Regions from separate parts of the Aeromicrobium wangtongii genome, predicted to be linked through region 2. Evidence: predicted binding sites of a transcription regulator. Region 2 holds the regulator's gene; the other holds the start of a gene.
What was found. The regulator LexA, encoded in region 2, represses DNA repair genes until DNA is damaged. The targets are predictions, from matches to a motif close to TCGAACANNTGTTCGA.
Positions count from the first base shown of each region.

Region 1: NQV15_RS08630 (HNH endonuclease signature motif containing protein) is a predicted target of LexA. The motif match lies at 4,258-4,273, and genes of this name have one in related genera.

Region 1 is NZ_CP102173.1:1,731,374-1,739,809, forward strand. Features, by position in the region: gene NQV15_RS08595 (SURF1 family cytochrome oxidase biogenesis protein) at 1-638, opposite strand, end outside; gene moaA (GTP 3',8-cyclase MoaA) at 707-1,693, shown strand; gene NQV15_RS08605 (acetone carboxylase) at 1,705-1,893, opposite strand; gene NQV15_RS08610 (DUF3099 domain-containing protein) at 1,886-2,224, opposite strand; gene NQV15_RS08615 (dodecin) at 2,313-2,528, shown strand; gene NQV15_RS08620 (MFS transporter) at 2,559-3,767, opposite strand; gene NQV15_RS08625 (ArsR/SmtB family transcription factor) at 3,857-4,183, shown strand; gene NQV15_RS08630 (HNH endonuclease signature motif containing protein) at 4,293-5,582, shown strand; gene serB (phosphoserine phosphatase SerB) at 5,579-6,790, opposite strand; gene NQV15_RS08640 (ABC transporter ATP-binding protein) at 6,871-7,713, shown strand; gene NQV15_RS08645 (NfeD family protein) at 7,710-8,180, shown strand; gene NQV15_RS08650 (SPFH domain-containing protein) at 8,180-8,436, shown strand, end outside.
Region 2 is NZ_CP102173.1:2,256,108-2,264,543, reverse strand. Features, by position in the region: gene dapF (diaminopimelate epimerase) at 1-636, shown strand, start outside; gene hflX (GTPase HflX) at 633-2,042, shown strand; gene NQV15_RS11080 (ATP-dependent DNA helicase) at 2,095-4,023, shown strand; gene NQV15_RS11075 (selenium-binding family protein) at 4,065-5,642, shown strand; gene galE (UDP-glucose 4-epimerase GalE) at 5,701-6,666, shown strand; gene lexA (transcriptional repressor LexA) at 6,855-7,583, opposite strand; gene NQV15_RS11060 (SDR family NAD(P)-dependent oxidoreductase) at 7,667-8,436, shown strand, end outside.

The DNA of each region.
Region 1 (8,436 bases), 520 kb from region 2:
AAGAAGTGCGGACCCTGCCCGAGCTCCGGCTTCGGCTCGACGGCCAGCCCGGCCGACGGTGCGGGGGACTGCTTCTGCAGGTTGACGTAGCCATCGATGAGGTCGTACGGGACGAAGTCGGCCATTCCGTCGCTGGAGATGGCACGGACCTGGCCGTCGTTGGGCCGGACAGCGCCGCCAGTGGCGCCGTTGTCCTTGCGCAGCCAACCCTCGATCGTGACCTCACCCGTTGCCGGATCCGGGACGTCGGGATGGCTGACGTTGTTCTGGGTCTCCATCCAGCCGCGGTCGACCAGGAGGGCCGCGCCCGAGTCGAGGACGAGCGGTGTGACGACGTTGACGCCGGGCGCGCCGTCGCGGGTCGAGAACTTGACCGTGACCTGGTGGTCGAGGTCATAGGTGCCGGTGGCGCGGACGCGGGTCCACTCGTTCGACTTGTCGACCTCGGTGCCGGCAGGCAGTGCGGTGGACAGGTCGACGGGGTCGGCTCCGAAGTGCTTGGTGATCGCGTCATTGCGGTCGAATCGCTGCTGGAGCTTGTCCATCTGCCAGAAACCGAGACGGGTGCAGATGGCGGCGAGCAGGACCACGAAGATGGCAAAGCCGATCCAGCGTGCGCTCAGAAGGAAGCGGTACACACCACGAGATTAGTTCGCCGTCCAAGCACGCTCCGAGCGGGCTGGTCCGATCGACCTAGGATGTACCAATGGAGCTGATCGACAGGCACGGGCGGGTCGCGACGGACCTGCGCGTGTCGTTGACCGATCGGTGCAATCTGCGCTGCCAGTACTGCATGCCGGCCGAAGGGCTCGACTGGCTCCCGACCGAGGACACGCTGACCGATGACGAGCTGAACCGGCTGATCCGCATCGGCGTCGAGGTGCTCGGCATCCGCGACGTCCGGTTCACCGGCGGCGAGCCGCTGCTGCGCCGCAGCCTGCCGTCGATCGTGGCCACGACCAAGGCGCTCCCGTCCCGCCCGCGGACCGCGATGACGTCCAACGGCCTGGGACTCAAGCACACCGCCGGGGCACTGGCTGCCGCCGGGCTCGACCGGGTCAACATCAGCCTCGACACGACCGATCCGGCGACCTTCGAGCGGATCACGCGGCGCAATCGGCTCCACGACGTCATCGACGGTCTCGCAGCGGCCCACGAGGCCGGCCTGCGCCCGGTCAAGATCAATGCGGTGCTGCTGCGCGGCATCAACGACCACGAAGCACCCGATCTGCTGCGCTGGTCCATGAAGCACGAGTACGAGCTGCGGTTCATCGAGCAGATGCCGCTCGACGCACAGCACGGGTGGAGCCGTGAGGCCATGGTCACCGCGGACGAGACGCTCGCGCTGCTCGGCGATCACTTCCGGCTGACACCGCTGGACGGCCGCGGGTCCGCACCGGCCGAGAAGTTCCTCGTCGACGACGGCCCCCACACCGTCGGCATCATCGGCTCGGTCACCAAGCCGTTCTGCGGCGACTGCAACCGCGTCCGCCTGACCGCGGACGGTCAGATCATGAACTGCCTGTTCGCCCGCGAGGAGTCAGATCTGCGAGCCTCGATGCGTGCCGGCGCCTCGGACGTCCAGATCGCCGAGCGCTGGGCGGCAGCGATGATGACCAAGCTGCCCGGCCACGGCATCGACGACCCGACGTTCCTGCAGTCGGACCGGCCGATGTCGGCCATCGGCGGCTGAGCCGGCCCGGCTCAGACCGGCTGGGTCTCGCGGTAGAAGCCGCGAGCGTCCAGGAACGAGCGCAGCGACTGCTCGTGCTCGGCGCAGGCCAGCCAGATCTTGCGGCGGTCGGGGGTGTGCAGCTTCGGGTTGTTCCACACCACCTGGTGCTGCGCGGCGGCGGTGCATCCCTTGGCCGAGCAGATCAGCTCCTCAGCCATGGTCGATCTCGGGGGAGCGAGGCGCATCGATCTGCTTGCCGTTCTCGGGGCCGAACGGGGACGGCCCGTCGCCCTTCTTGCGCACGCCCGCGTTGGCGAACACCACGGCGATGTAGGGCAGGAAGAGCGCACCGACGAACATCAGCCAGCCGAGCACCTTCCACGGCATCGGCTGCATGACCAGCACGACGCCGCCCAGGAAGCACACGGTGCGGATCCCCATCGAGATGGCGTATCGCTTCTCGCGACGCACCCGGTCGGCGGTCTGTGACTCGGCGGCTGTGGTGATCGAGAAGACCTGCTGCTTGCGGGGTTCGCGGGGTTCTGGCACCTACTCAGCCTACGCCGGTGGCTGAACCGTGCAGGACGTACGCCGCGCCTCTCGCCGTCAGCCCGTCCGGGGCCGTACCCTCATGGGCATGACTGACCGCACTTACCGCATCACCGAGATCGTCGGCACGTCCCCCGAGGGTGTCACGGAGGCCGTCGAGAACGGCATCAATCGGGCCACCAAGACGCTGCGCCACCTGGACTGGTTCGAGGTGACTGGCATCCGCGGGCAGATCACCGACAGCGATGTCTCCCACTACCAGGTGTCGATGAAGATCGGGTTCCGTCTCGAAGACGACGAGTGAGTCCGGGGCGTCCCACCGACTGAGCTGGGCTCAGTCGGTGGAGGCGAACCGGCGCAGCACTGCGGCGCTGCCTGACAGCACGATCACGACGCTGCCGTAGACGTAGGTCGTCTGGGCGAGTCCGAGGTGCGGCGCGGCGATGCCGGCCAGCACCGCCGGGATGCCGAAGGCCAGATAGCTGATGACGAACACCGCGGCAAAGAGTTCGCCGCGCTCGTGCGGCGCGGCCAGCGGCGTGATGGAGCGCATGATGCCCAGGAACGACGTCCCGAACCCGACGCCCACGACGACGGCGGCTGCGATGAAGCCCCAGTACGATCCCGCCGCCAGCGCGACCAGGGTCAAGCCCGTCCCGATGGCCAGAGATGTCGTCCCGCCGATCGTGACGCGTCGGGACGTGCCGCCGCGCGCCACGAAGCACGCCAGGGAGCCGACGCCGGTCAGCACCGCGACCACGAGACCCTGCTCGACGTGCAGCTCCCCACCAAGCTCCTGACCGACGAGCGGCGCTCCCAGGGACAGGTACAGGCCGCTGGTGGCCCAGGCGGCGAACAGCGCCGGAGCGCTGCGCAGGAAGGGGCCTCGCGCCGCGAGCGGGAGGCCCACGCGGGGACGGAACGACCGGAGGAGTCCCTCGTGGCGCGGCGATGTCTCCGGCACCAACCAGATCGTGGCCGCGAGCGCCAGGTACACCGCGGTGAGCGATCCGAAGACAGCGGTCATCGCGGAGGACGCGTGGTCCAGCAGGAGCCCGGCCACCAACGCGCCGGCGCCCAGACCTGCCAAGGGCCCGACACTGTTGAGGGTCGCGGCGGACCCCGGGCGGCCCGGCGGCTCCAGGTCGACCACGGCTGCGGACAGGGCCGATATCAACAGCCCCGCGGCGGCGCCCTGCACGATCCGGGCGATCACGAGCACCGTGACGCTGTCGGCGTGCCAGAAGGCGATCATGCTCAGGGCCAGCACGAGGAATCCGGCCGAGACGACGGGCCGGCGTCCGATGTGGTCCGACGTCGCGCCGGTGACGAGCAACGTCAGCAGCAGAGCCACCGCGTACACGGCGAAGATCGTCGTCGACGTGGTGGCCGAGAAGCCGATGTCCTGTTGCAGCACGGGGTAGAACGGCGAGGGTGCGCTCGCCCCGGCCATCATCGCGATCACGGCTGCGATGACCAGGACGAATCCGGGAGTCGGTGTGGACCGGAGGGTCGTTGCAGCAGTAGTGGTGTCGACGGACATGCTGGACCTCTAGTGGCAATAGTTCGAAAAAGTTGGAACTGAAGCCACGGTACGCGCACCAGTCAGGAAAGTTCAAGTATTATCGAACCATGGCGACTGTCAAGCAGCTTCCGCACCCGCGAGTCGCGGACGTGCCGCTGACCGAGGTGCTGTTCGCCCTGAGTGACCCCGCCCGGCTCGAGATCGTCCGCGAGCTCGCCAATGGCCCGTTGAGCATGGCCGAGTGCGGGGCGACCAACCCTGATCTCCCGAAGTCGACCAAGTCGCACCTCATGAAGGTGCTGCGCGAGGCAGGCATCGTCCGCAACGAGCCGGATGGTCGCCAGCGCATCGTGAGCCTGCGCAGGGAAGAGCTCGACGAATCGTTCCCGGGCCTGCTCGAGGCTGTTCTCGGTGTGACCGAGGGCTCCGACTAGCCGGAATTCGCACTGATATTGCAGTACATTTCTAGGTCTACCCTCTTGCGGTGAACGAGGGCCCCGCGATAGAATCGAACATACGTTCTAGTCGCTTCGGAGTCCGTCCATGATCCTCGATCAGCTGTCATCGGTCAGTGATGATGTGGCTGCGCTCGAGCCCTGGACGTTGACCGGTGGCGAGGTCAAGCAGGTCGCGATTGCGGTCGCGAGGGCCCGCACGTCGATGGACGCAGCGTTGTCGCGGCTGGCAGGGTGCGCCGAGGAGATGGGTCTTGCCAAGGATGACGGGGCGACGTCGACGACGGTGTGGTTGGCGAACGCCACTGGCATCAGCAAGGGCGAGGCGGCCAAGCTGGTCAGCCTCGCGCGGGTGAGCGGTGTCGAGGCCACCCAAGCAGCCTGGGCCGCTGGTGGGCTGTCGACGGATCAGGCGTCAGTGATCATGAAGGCCATCGACGCCTTGCCGGACTGGTGCGGTGACGAAGAACGCGGCGATGCCGAGGCGCATCTGATCCGCCTGGCTGGCGAGTACGGTCTGGATGATCTGAAGCGGCTGGCGAACAGAGTCCTCGAAGTGATCGACCCCGATGGTGCGGACGAGCACTTGGGTGAGCAGCTGCGCAAGCAGGAGCAGAAGGGCTGGGACGCCACCAAGCTCAGCATCCGTCGCCGTGGAGATGGCACCACGCATGGGGCGTTCACGATCCCCGACGCTGACGCGGACACCTTGCGCGCTGCGCTGGAAGGAATCATCGCCCCACGCCGGACGGCGGCGAATGCTGAGCACCACGGCATGGGCGCCGACGACTGGCTGGCGCTGCCGAGGGACCGCAAGCTCGGGCACGCGTTCACCGAGCTCATCACGCACCTGCCGACAGGGGCTTTGCCGCAGTCCGGCGGGCTGGCGGCCACTGTCGCGGTCACCGTCGATGTCGACGACCTCCGCACCGGGCAAGGCGTCGCCGAGAACACCTCCGGCACGACGATGTCAGCGCGGAAGGCCCAGCGGCTGGCGTGCAACGCTCACCTGGTGGCGCTGTACCTGGAGAACGGCACCCGGGTCATCGACCACGGCATGACCAAACGGCTGTACGACCGCCACCAGCGCCTCGCCCTGGCCGTCCGGGACAAGGGGTGCGTCTTCCCGGACTGCGACCGGCCACCGGCGTGGTGCGAAGCCCACCACCTGAGCTTCTGGTCAGAGGGCGGACCGACCGACCTGAACAACGCGGCACTGTTGTGCCACTTCCATCATTTCCTGGTCCACGAGGGCGAGTGGGAAGCGCGCATGGGCAAGGACGGGGTCCCCGAGATCATCCCGCCACCCCGCATCGACCCAGAGCAGAGACCCAGACGCCACGCCAGGTTCATCCAGCAAGAACCCCGCGCCGCCTAGGAGGCGTCGGCCTCGTCGGCCGCCTCGACCTCCTCGCGGGTGATGCCCAGGAGATAGACGATCGCGTCGAGGTACGGGACGTTGACCGAGGTCCTGGCCTGGTCGCGCACCAGCGGCTTGGCGTTGAACGCGATGCCGAGGCCCGACGCAGCCAGCATGTCCAGGTCGTTGGCGCCGTCGCCGATGGCCACGGTGTTCTTGACCGGGATGCCGGCCTCGCCGGCGAAACGCCGCAGCGACTCCGCCTTGCCGGCCCGGTCGACGATCGGACCGACGACACGTCCGGTCAGCACACCGTCGACGACCTCCAGCTCGTTGGCCGCGTAGTAGTCGATGTCGAGCTCGGCGGCGATCTTCTCGATGATGTGGGTGAATCCGCCGCTGACCAGCGCGAACTTGTAGCCCAGTCGCTTCAGGGTGCGGATCATGGTGCGGGCGCCGGGCGCGTACTGGAGGGTGTCGTACACGCTGTCGAGCGCGGACGCCTCGACGCCGCGCAGCAGCGCCACCCGGGCCAGCAGCGACTCGGCGAAGTCCAGCTCGCCGCGCATCGCCGACTCGGTGATGCGGGCGACCTCGTCCTCGCAGCCGGCGTGGGCCGCGATCATCTCGATGACCTCGCCCTGGATGAGGGTCGAGTCGACGTCCATGACGACCAGGCGCTGCGCGTGGCGCAGGATGCCGTTCTCCTGCACCGCGACGTCGACGCCCTGCTCGTACGCGATCGCGGCCAGATCGGCCTGCAGCTGGTCGGGATCGGCGCCGGAGACCTCCATGCGGATCGCGGTGACGGGATAGCGCGCCATCCGGACGATTCGGTCGATGTTGCCGCCATCGTCCTTGATGCCTTGCGAGATCGCCGCCATGGCCGCGGGTCGCAGCGGCGCGCCCAGCACGACGACCTGGGCGCGGCCCACCCGTCGTGCCCGGTTGTCGCCCGTGCCGTGCTCGACCGTCACCTCCAGCCCGAAGGCCGCGCCGGCCGCACGCACCGTCCGCTCGAGCCCGGCCATGTCGTCGGGGACGGTCAGCAGGACGCTGAGGATCAACCGCCCGCGCACCACGAGCTGCTCGACGTCGATGACCTCGAGGTCATACGGCGCGATCTCGTGGAACAGGCGTGTGGTGACTCCGCTCTGGTCAGGACCCGTGAGGGTCACCAGGACGGTGGGGTCGGTGAAGTGCGACGTGGGCACAGGTTCGGTCATCGCACCCGAGGCTATCGCTGACGCTGCACACGCTCGCGGTAGGTTGACTGCACCGACACGTACCACGACCAGGAGGGTGCATGCCTGCCGCTTTCGAGCTCTCGAAGGTCAGCGTGGTGCGTCCCGGCAAGCTATTGCTCGACGACGTCAGCTGGACCGTCGAGGAAGGCGACCGCTGGGTCGTGCTGGGACCCAACGGAGCCGGCAAGACGACGCTGCTGCAGATCGTCGGCGCCGCGATGCATCCCACGACCGGTGAGGCGCACATCCTGGGCGAACAGCTCGGCCGGACGGCTCTCGCCGAGCTGCGCACCCGGATCGGACACACCAGCACCAAGGTCGCCGACCGCATCCCGCCGGGGGAGTCGGTGCGCGACACCGTGCTGTCCGCCGCGCACGCCGTCACGGGACGGTGGAACGAGGAGTACGACCCCGAGGACGTCAAGCGCGCGGAGCAGACGATGGGCGAGTGGGGGGTGTCAGGCCTGGCCCGGCGCACCTTCGGGACCCTGTCCGAGGGTGAGCGCAAGCGGGTCCTGATCGCGCGTGCGCTGATGACCGATCCCGAGCTGCTGCTCCTGGACGAGCCGGGCGCCGGACTCGACCTCGGCGCGCGGGAGGACCTGCTCGCGAGCCTCGACGTGCTGTCGGAGTCGGAGGACGCGCCGGTCCTGGTCATGGTGTCGCACCACGTCGAGGAGATCCCTGCAGGCTTCACCCACGTGCTGCTGATGCGCGCGGGACGGGTCGTCGCCCAGGGTCCGATCGAGTCGACGCTGACCGCGGAGAACCTCAGCATGACCTTCGGGCAGCGCATCCAGCTCGACCGCGAGGGTGGACGCTACGCAGCGCGTCGGGCAGCATACGGGCGGCGGGCCGACCGGTCCCACGACACGTCAGACACCACAGGGGGAAATGCATGACCGACTGGATCAGGGACAACGCGTGGGCCAGCTGGCTCGCGGTGGCCGTGGTGCTGGCCGTCATCGAGATGATGAGCCTCGACCTCGTGCTGCTGATGTTCGCGGTCGGCGCCCTCGCGGCGGCCGTCGCGGCAGGCCTGGGGGCTCCGGTCTGGATCACGCTGCCGCTGTTCGCGCTCGTGAGCCTCGCGTTGCTCTTCTTCGTCCGACCTCCGTTCGTCGCGAAGCTGCACGACGGGCCCACCCTGCAGACCGGTCACGCCAACCTCATCGGCTCCAGCGCGCTCGTCGTGGAGCCCGTCGACCAGCGGGGCGGCCGCATCCGACTCGCCGGCGAGCTGTGGTCGGCCCGCACCCTTGACCCCGTGCTGCTCGACACTGGAGCCGAGGTCCTGGTCACCCGGATCGACGGCGCAACAGCCGTCGTCACCTCGTCCAGCCCATCGACCCTTCCCAAGGAGTTGTGATGTCCGCAGCACTGATCGTGCTCATCCTGATCGCCGTCCTGGCGATCGTGATCGTCTCGATGACGGTCAAGATCGTCCCCCAGGCGCGCTCCGGCATCGTGGAACGGTTCGGCAAGTACCGCACGACCCTGTCGGCCGGCCTCAACATCGTGATGCCGTTCGTCGACAAGGTCCGGTACGTGATCGACCTGCGCGAGCAGGTCGTGTCGTTCCCGCCGCAGCCGGTCATCACCGAGGACAACCTCGTGGTGTCGAT
Region 2 (8,436 bases):
GAGTGGTTCATGGACTACCGCAACGCCGACGGGTCGATCAGCGAGATGTGCGGCAACGGCATGCGGGTCTTCGCGCTGCACCTGGTGCAGGAGGGCCTCGTCGACCCGAGCGAGCCGTTCGTCGTCGGCACGCGGGATGGGGACAAGGAGATCTCCTTTCGACAGGCTCAAGGGGCGGAGATCAGCGTCGACATGGGCGTCCCGCAGGTGCAGGGTGTCTCGAAGGTCAGCGCGGCCGGGAACACCTGGGAGGCCCAGGATGTTAGAACTGGCAATCCCCACGCTGTCGCCTTCGTCGACCGGCTGGGCGACGCCGGCACCTTGCTGACGCAGCCCGAGTTCGACGAGTCGGTCTACCCCGAAGGCGTCAACATCGAGTTCGTCGTCCGCGAGGGCGAGCGCCACGTGGCAATGCGTGTGCACGAGCGAGGCTCGGGGGAGACGCGTTCTTGTGGCACCGGCGCCTGCGCCGTGGCCGTGGCCACCGCGGTGGCCGACGGAGCCGAGCGACCCATCACCTATCGGGTCGACGTCCCCGGCGGTACCGTGCACGTCAGCTGGAACGCCGATGACCACATCGTTCTCACCGGTCCCGCGCAGATCGTCGCCCGGGGCACCATGGATTGGACTGCATGACCGAACACACCAGCACCTCGACGACCACCGGACCCGCGCCCCAGGGCGTCGACGGTCTGGAGCTCGAGGAGCGCAACTCGCTGCGCCGCGTGGCGAACCTGCGCACCGAGCTCGAGGACATCACCGAGGTCGAGTACCGGCAGCTGCGCCTCGAGCGCGTCGTGCTCGTCGGCGTCTGGACCGAGGGCACCGCGGAGGATGCGGAGAACTCGATGGCAGAGCTCAAGCTGCTGGCCGAGACGGCCGGCTCCGAGGTGCTGGACGCGCTGATCCAGCGTCGGCAGAAGCCCGACCCGGCGACGTACATCGGCTCGGGCAAGGTCGACGACCTGCGCGCCGCCGTCGAGGCGACCGGCGCCGACACGGTGATCTGCGACGGTGCGCTGGCGCCCAGCCAGCTGCGCAACCTCGAGGACAAGATCAAGGTCAAGGTCGTCGACCGCACCGCATTGATCCTGGACATCTTCGCCCAGCACGCCAAGAGCAAGGAGGGCAAGGCGCAGGTCGAGCTCGCCCAGCTGCAGTACCAGAAGCAGCGTCTTCGCGGCTGGGGCGGCAACCTGTCCCGCCAGGCGGGCGGCCAGGCCGCCGCCGGTGAGGGCATCGGTGGCCGTGGCCCCGGTGAGACCAAGCTCGAGACCGACCGTCGTCGCATCGAGATGAAGATGACCAAGCTGCGCCGTGAGCTCGCCGAGCTCAGCAAGGCCCGCGAGACCAAGAAGGGCAACCGCAAGCGCCACGACATCCCGTCGGTGGCGATCGCGGGCTACACCAACGCCGGCAAGTCCAGCCTGCTCAACCGGTTGACGGACGCCGGGGTGCTGGTCGAGAACGCGCTGTTCGCGACGCTCGACCCGACGACACGGCGCACGCAGACGTCCGACGGACGCGTCTACACCCTGTCCGACACCGTCGGCCTGGTCCGCAACCTGCCGCACCAGCTGGTCGAGGCGTTCCGCTCGACGCTGGAGGAGGTCGCCGAGTCCGACCTGATCCTGCACGTCGTCGACGGCTCCGACCCCGATCCGGAGGGCCAGATCGCCGCGGTCCGACAGGTCGTGCTCGAGGCCGGTGCCCACGAGATCCCCGAGATCCTGGTGATCAACAAGGCCGACGCCGCCGACCCGATGGCCATCAAGCAGCTGCTGGTGCGCGAGCCGCACGCTGTCGTGGTCAGCGCACGTACCGGCGAGGGCATCGACGAGCTGCTCAGCGCGATCGAGGCCGATCTGCCGCAGCCCTCGGTGCACGTCGATGTCGTCCTCCCGTACGCCCGGGGCGATCTGCTCAACCAGATCCACACCGAGGGCGAGATCGAGTCCCTCGACCACGAGGCGGACGGCACGCACGTCGTGGCCCGCGTCAACGGAGCCCTCGCCAGCGAGCTGGAGCCCTACACGGCCTGACCGGCTGTGGACGGGATGAGGGCCCGGAGGCCGAGCCCGGATAACCTAGGGTGTGCCCTCGATCCGTGACGTCCTCCACGCCGCCGTCGAGTCCGTCGGGGGGCAGGACCGTCCCGGGCAGATCCAGATGGCCGAGGCCGTCAAGAACGCCCTCGACAGCGGCGAGCACCTGCTGGTCCAGGCCGGCACCGGCACCGGCAAGTCGCTGGGCTACCTGGTGCCGAGCCTGCTGCACGGCAAGCGGGTCGTGGTCGCGACCGCGACACTGAACCTGCAGCACCAGCTGGTCGAGCGCGACATCCCCGCCCTCAAGGAAGCCGCCCGGGCCACGCTCGACAAGGTGCCCCACCACGCCGTGGTCAAGGGCCGCGGCAACTACGCGTGCCTGCACCGGGTCCGCGAGGGCGCGCCCGACGACCAGGGCACGCTGGTCGAGATCCCCGAGGGATCGCTGGGTGCCGAGGTGCTCGAGCTGCGCGAGTGGGCCGAGGAGCAGGCGGCCCGCGGCCACACGGGCGACCGGGACTCCGCGCCCGCGCACAACGACCGCGCGTGGCGCCAGGTCAGCGTCAACCACCGCGAGTGCCTGGGAGCATCTCGGTGCGCGCACGCGCTGGAGTGCTTCGCCGAGCTGGCCCGCGAGGACGCCCACAACGCCCAGGTGGTCGTGACCAACCACGCGCTGCTGGCCATCGACGCGATCGACGGTGTGCCGATGCTGCCCGAGTACGACGCGGTGGTCGTGGACGAGGCCCACGAGCTGGCGGCCCGCGTGACGCAGGCGTCCACCGACGAGCTCGACCCGGTCATCGTCGAGCGCGCCGCCCGCCGCGCGCGGGCCCGGATCAGCTCGGGGGAGGGCGATGACCTCACTGACGCCTCCGACGCGCTGGCCGACATCCTGGCCCGCACGGAAGCGGGGCGCATCGACGAGCTGCCCCAGCCACTGGAGGCGGTCCTGGCGCTGGTGCGCGACAGCGCCCGTGCCTGCCTCTCGGCGTTCCCCAAGGAGGACAAGAGCGAGCCCGATGCCGCCCTCCAGCAGGCCCGCGGCATGGTGGACGACGTCCGCAAGATCGCCGAGCGCATGGCCGCCAAGGGCGAGACCGAGGTCTTGTGGATCAGCGAGTTCAAGGGCAACAAGCAGCTGCACATCGCGCCGATCGACGTCTCCGGGGCGCTGCGTGACAAGCTCTTCGCCGACAAGACCGTGGTGCTGACCAGCGCGACCCTCAAGCTCGGCGGCGGCTTCGAGCCCGTCGCCCGCTCGCTCGGCCTGTGGGGCGACGACCCGCCGTGGACGTCGCTCGACGTCGGCTCGCCGTTCGACTACGCCAAGCAGGGCATGCTGTACGTCGCCAAGCACCTGCCCGCGCCGGGCCGCGACGGCCTGGAGGAGGCGCAGCTCGCCGAGATCACCGATCTGATCGAGGCCGCCGGCGGCCGGACGCTCGGCCTGTTCTCCTCGCGCCGCGGCGCGGAGAAGGCCGCCGAGGAGGTCCGCGAGCGGTTGCCCGATCTCGACATCTGGTGCCAGGGCGATGCGCAGCTGCCCGAGCTCGCGCGCCGGTTCGCCGAGACCCCCAGCGCATGCCTGTTCGGCACCCTCAGCCTGTGGCAGGGCGTCGACCTGCCCGGCGACACCTGCCAGCTCGTCATCATCGACCGCATCCCGTTCCCGCGGCCCGACGATCCACTGATGAGCGCCCGCCAGCGGCTGGTGGAGAAGCGTGGCGGCAACGGCTTCATGAGCGTCGCGGCGCAGCATGCTGCACTGCTGCTGGCGCAGGGCACGGGCCGCCTCATCCGGCGGGGGACCGATCGCGGGGTCGTGGCCGTCCTCGATCCCCGCCTGGTGACCGCACGGTACGGGTCGTTCCTGACCGCTTCGATGCCGGACATGTGGCGCACCACCGACCGGAATGTGGCACTGGCTGCACTTCGCCGTCTCGATGAGGCCGCTAACGCCGCTGACGGCTGATAGTGTCATCGAGTTGTTCGACCTATCACCACGGGGATCCTATGAAGTTGCGTGCCGTCCTGCTGGTTCCTGCCCTCGGGGCGCTTGTCGGTGGGGTGCTGGTCGCCTCACCCGCCCAGGCAGTTCGGGCGCAGCAGATCACCGGAACAGTCAGCGGTCCCGGCGGAGCCGGCACCGTCGGCCCCGTCCGCGTCGAGCTGCTCTCGGTCGTCCGCGGCGGCAACACCAAGGTGGTGCGCTTCGCCAACAACGTCCCCGACGGCGGCAGGTACTCCTTCAGCGTCCCGCTGAACGGCACCAAGAACAAGACCTCGCGTCCGTACCGGTTGCGCATCTCCGCGCCCGCCACCGCGGGCTCGGCCCGGTCCTGGTTCTGGCGCGGCAAGAACGGAAAGCCCACGACCGGTGGGCGCTACCTGCGTGACGCGACGGTCGTGAAGGCCACCAAGTACGGCGCGTTCCGGGCCGACTTCCGGTACACCACGCTCTCCGGCACCGCGCCGGCCGGCTCGCGGATCACCGTGGCCGCAGCACCCCCGTCCTACAAGGGCGGCAAGGAGGCCCGGCGGGAGCTGGACATCCCGGGCTGCGCGAACGTGTACGCGACCACCACGGCCTCGAACGGCACCTACCGGGTCGACTTCCTGCCCTACGGCTCCGGCGACAAGCGCTACATGGTCGCGGCCCGACTGGGTGATGACGAGCGCTGGAACAACAGCTTCGGCAGCTGCTTCGACGTGCAGAACTACCGCTACTCCCGGTCCAACATGCTGGCGCTGAACCCTGCCGGCACGAACCACCCGGTCGAGGTCGGCGCCAGTGGCAACCACCTGACGGTCAACGGCGCGTTCCGGGGCTTCAAGCCCACGGCGCAGGGCGACCGGTGGGTCAGCATCCGCGAGGCCCAGCCGGGCGTGCCGGTCCTGGCCTCGCCCGTCGTGGCGCAGAAGGCCACGACCCGCGCCGGCAGCGCGACGTTCTACAACCTGGCACCGGGTCGCTACTACGTCGAGCTGGGCCGCCGTACCGGTTGCGCCGACTGGTACCCGAGCCGGTTCACCAACAACAACACCTACTTCAAGGGCCTCGACCGCGGCCCCGAGCGCTGGAAGTCCTTCCCGTACCTGAGCAAGCTGTCGGGCGGCGCGAACAGTGGACTCGAGGGCATCGCCCGTCGGGCCAACCCCAATCCCGCCACGAGCGCCGAGCAGGGCAAGAAGCCGCGCGGCTTCAAGGGCTGGATGTACCGGACGCACTGCAAGGCGCTGGGCGCCGGCGGCATCAAGACGATCGACATCTCGGGCACCGGCAACAGCCGGAGCACCCGGGTGATCTCCAAGAAGGGCGCCATCGTCAAGGGCCACGTCAGCCGCGTCAAGGGCAAGACGGGCACCGAGATGATGGTGACGCTGACGTCGCAGGACGGCAAGCGCGTCCTGCGCACGGACCTGACCGACGGCCGCGGCAACTTCTACGTCGCCGGCCTGACCCCGGGCCGCTGGAAGATCACCCTCAACGCTGACTCCTGGCGTGGTATCGGCCGCACGTTCACCGGCAAGCACTACATCAAGGTCAAGGCCGGACGCACCTACAACGCGGGGCACCTGCGCTTCAAGTGATCACGGCGGACCACCGGCCCCGGGAACGTCCGTTCCCGGGCCGTGACAGGCTGGGGCCATGACTGTCCTCGTGACCGGCGGCGCCGGCTACATCGGTTCCCACATCGTGCGTGCCTTCGGCCTGGCAGGGCTGGACTGTGTCGTCGTGGACGACCTGTCCAGCGGCCACCGCGAGTTCGTGCCGGACGACGTGCCCTTCGTCGAGTGCTCGATCCTGGACTCGGCCACCGTCACCCGGGCGATGTCCGAGCACGGCGTCGACGCCGTGGTGCACCTGGCCGGGTTCAAGTACGCCGGCGTCTCGGTGCAGCGCCCGCTGCACACCTACGAGCAGAACGTCCAGGGAACCGTTGCGCTGCTGCGGGCCATGCACGAGGCCGACGTCGACAAGATCGTGTTCTCCTCCAGCGCCGCGGTCTACGGCACGCCCGATGTCGACCTGGTCACCGAGCAGACCTCGACCACGCCGGAGTCGCCGTACGGCGAGAGCAAGCTGATCGGGGAGTGGCTGCTGCGCGATGCCGCCAAGGCGTTCGGCCTGCACCACACCTCGCTGCGCTACTTCAACGTGGTCGGCTCGGCCGTCCCCGAGCTCTACGACACCAGCCCTCACAACCTGTTCCCGCTGGTCCTGGACGCCCTGGTCGATGGGCGCACGCCGCGCATCAACGGCACCGACTACCCGACGCCCGACGGGACGTGCGTGCGTGACTACGTGCACGTCGCCGACCTGGCCGACGCGCACGTGGTCGCCGCCAAGAAGCTGCTGGCCGGCGAAGACCTGGAGCCGGTCTACAACCTGGGCAGCGGCGACGGGGTGTCGGTGCGCGAGATCATGACCGCCGTGGCCGCAGCGACCGGCATCGACTTCGAGCCCGAGATCGCCGACCGCCGCCCCGGGGACCCCGCGCGCATCGTGGCCTCCGGAGAGCTGGCCACCCGGGACCTCGGCTGGACCATGAGCCACTCGGTCGAGGAGATGGTCCGCAGCGCCTGGCAGGCGCGCCAGAACCACCCCGCCTGACCGGCGCGGCGGACCGACGATGAGGATTTTGGGTAGCCAGGACTGCCCAAAACCCTCATCGTCGGTCCCGCCTTGGCGTGCGGATCGTGGTGGGGGACGCAGGATGATGGTTTTGGGTAGCTAGGACTACCCCAAACCCTCATCGTTGGTCCCGCCTCGCGGGACCGCCAGTCCGGTCGGGGCAGTGCTCAGACGCGCCGGATGACCGCGGTGACCTTGCCCAGGATCGTGGCGTGGGTGCCGTCGATGGGGGAGTAGTCGTCGTTGTGCGGCAGCAGCCAGACCTTGCCGTCCTTGCGCTGGAAGGTCTTGACCGTGGCCTCACCGTCGAGCATCGCCGCGACGATCTCCCCGTTCTCGGCATCGGGCTGCTGGCGGATGACCACGTAGTCGCCGCTGCAGATCGCCGCGTCGACCATCGAGTCGCCGGAGACCTCCAGCATGAACAGCGTCCCCTCGCCGACCAGCGACTTGGGCATCGGGAAGATCTCCTCGACGCGCTGCTCGGCCAGGATCGGACCGCCGGCCGCGATACGTCCCACCATCGGGATGTTGACCGCGCTGGGCATTGCGTCGCCGATGCCGGTCTCGTCGACCCCGCTGTCACCCTCGGGCGCGCCGCTCATCGAGCGGCGTGCCTTCAGGACGTCCGGCAGGAAGATCTCCAGGGCGCGGGGACGGTTGGGATCGCGCTTGACGTAGCCCAGCCCCTCGAGTGCCCGCAGCTGGTGGGCGACCGACGAGGTGCTGGTCAGGCCGACCGCTGCACCGATCTCGCGCATGCTGGGCGGGTAGCCGCGCTTCTCGATCTCGTCGCGCAAGAACTCCAGCACCTTGCGCTGGCGCGTGGTGAGGCCCGAGGAGTCGGCGGGGCCGTCGGGCAGCTCGGTGACGTCGGCGTTGCGATCATCGGTCATGGGGAAAGGCTATCCCGAACCGGGGCGCATGTTCAAACATATGTTCGATGGCGTGTCGCGAGGGGGTGGCCTAGGTTTTCGGCGTGAGCCAGCCCCGCGTGAGTCCCGGAACCCGTCGATCTGCCGTCGTGACGGGAGGTGCGCGGGGGATCGGGCGAGCGATCTGCGCCGAGCTGGTCGAGCGCGGCTACGACGTGCTGGTGACCGACGTCGACGCGGCGGGTGCGCAGCGGACCGCGACCGAGCTCGGCGCGCACTCCGGACTGGCGCTGGACGTCACGGACCCGGCGGCGAACCGGGCGGTGGCCGATCTGGCGCGGGAGATCGCACCGCTGGGTGCGTGGGTGTGCAATGCCGGCGTTGCCTTCGACGGCGACCTGCCGGAGCTGACCGACGAGCAGGTGCGTCTGACGGTCGACGTCAACGTGCTCGGCGTGATGTGGGGCCTGCGGGTGGCGACCGACGCGTTCCGCGCCCAGGCGAGCGATGGCGTCCCCGGCGGCGAGATCGGTGTGCTCGCCTCGCTCAGCGCGCACGCACCGGTTCCCGGCCTGAGCGTCTACGCCGCCACGAAGGCCGCGGTCCTCTCCGTCGTCACCTCGGTGGCCGCCGAGCTGCACGACGACGGGATCGGCGTGCACGCGGTGTGCCCCGACGGCGTCGCCACCGCGATGGTCGACGGCTTCGACGTCCGAGGCGGGGCCCGCGAGGCGCTGGCGGCCGGCGTCATGCTGACGCCCGAGAAGGTGGCCGCCGAGCTGGTGGGGATGTTCGGCACCGCGCGCGTCGTCAAGACCCTCCCCGCCTGGCGCGGCGGTATCGCGCGGACGGCCTCGCTGGCGCCGGCGGCGTC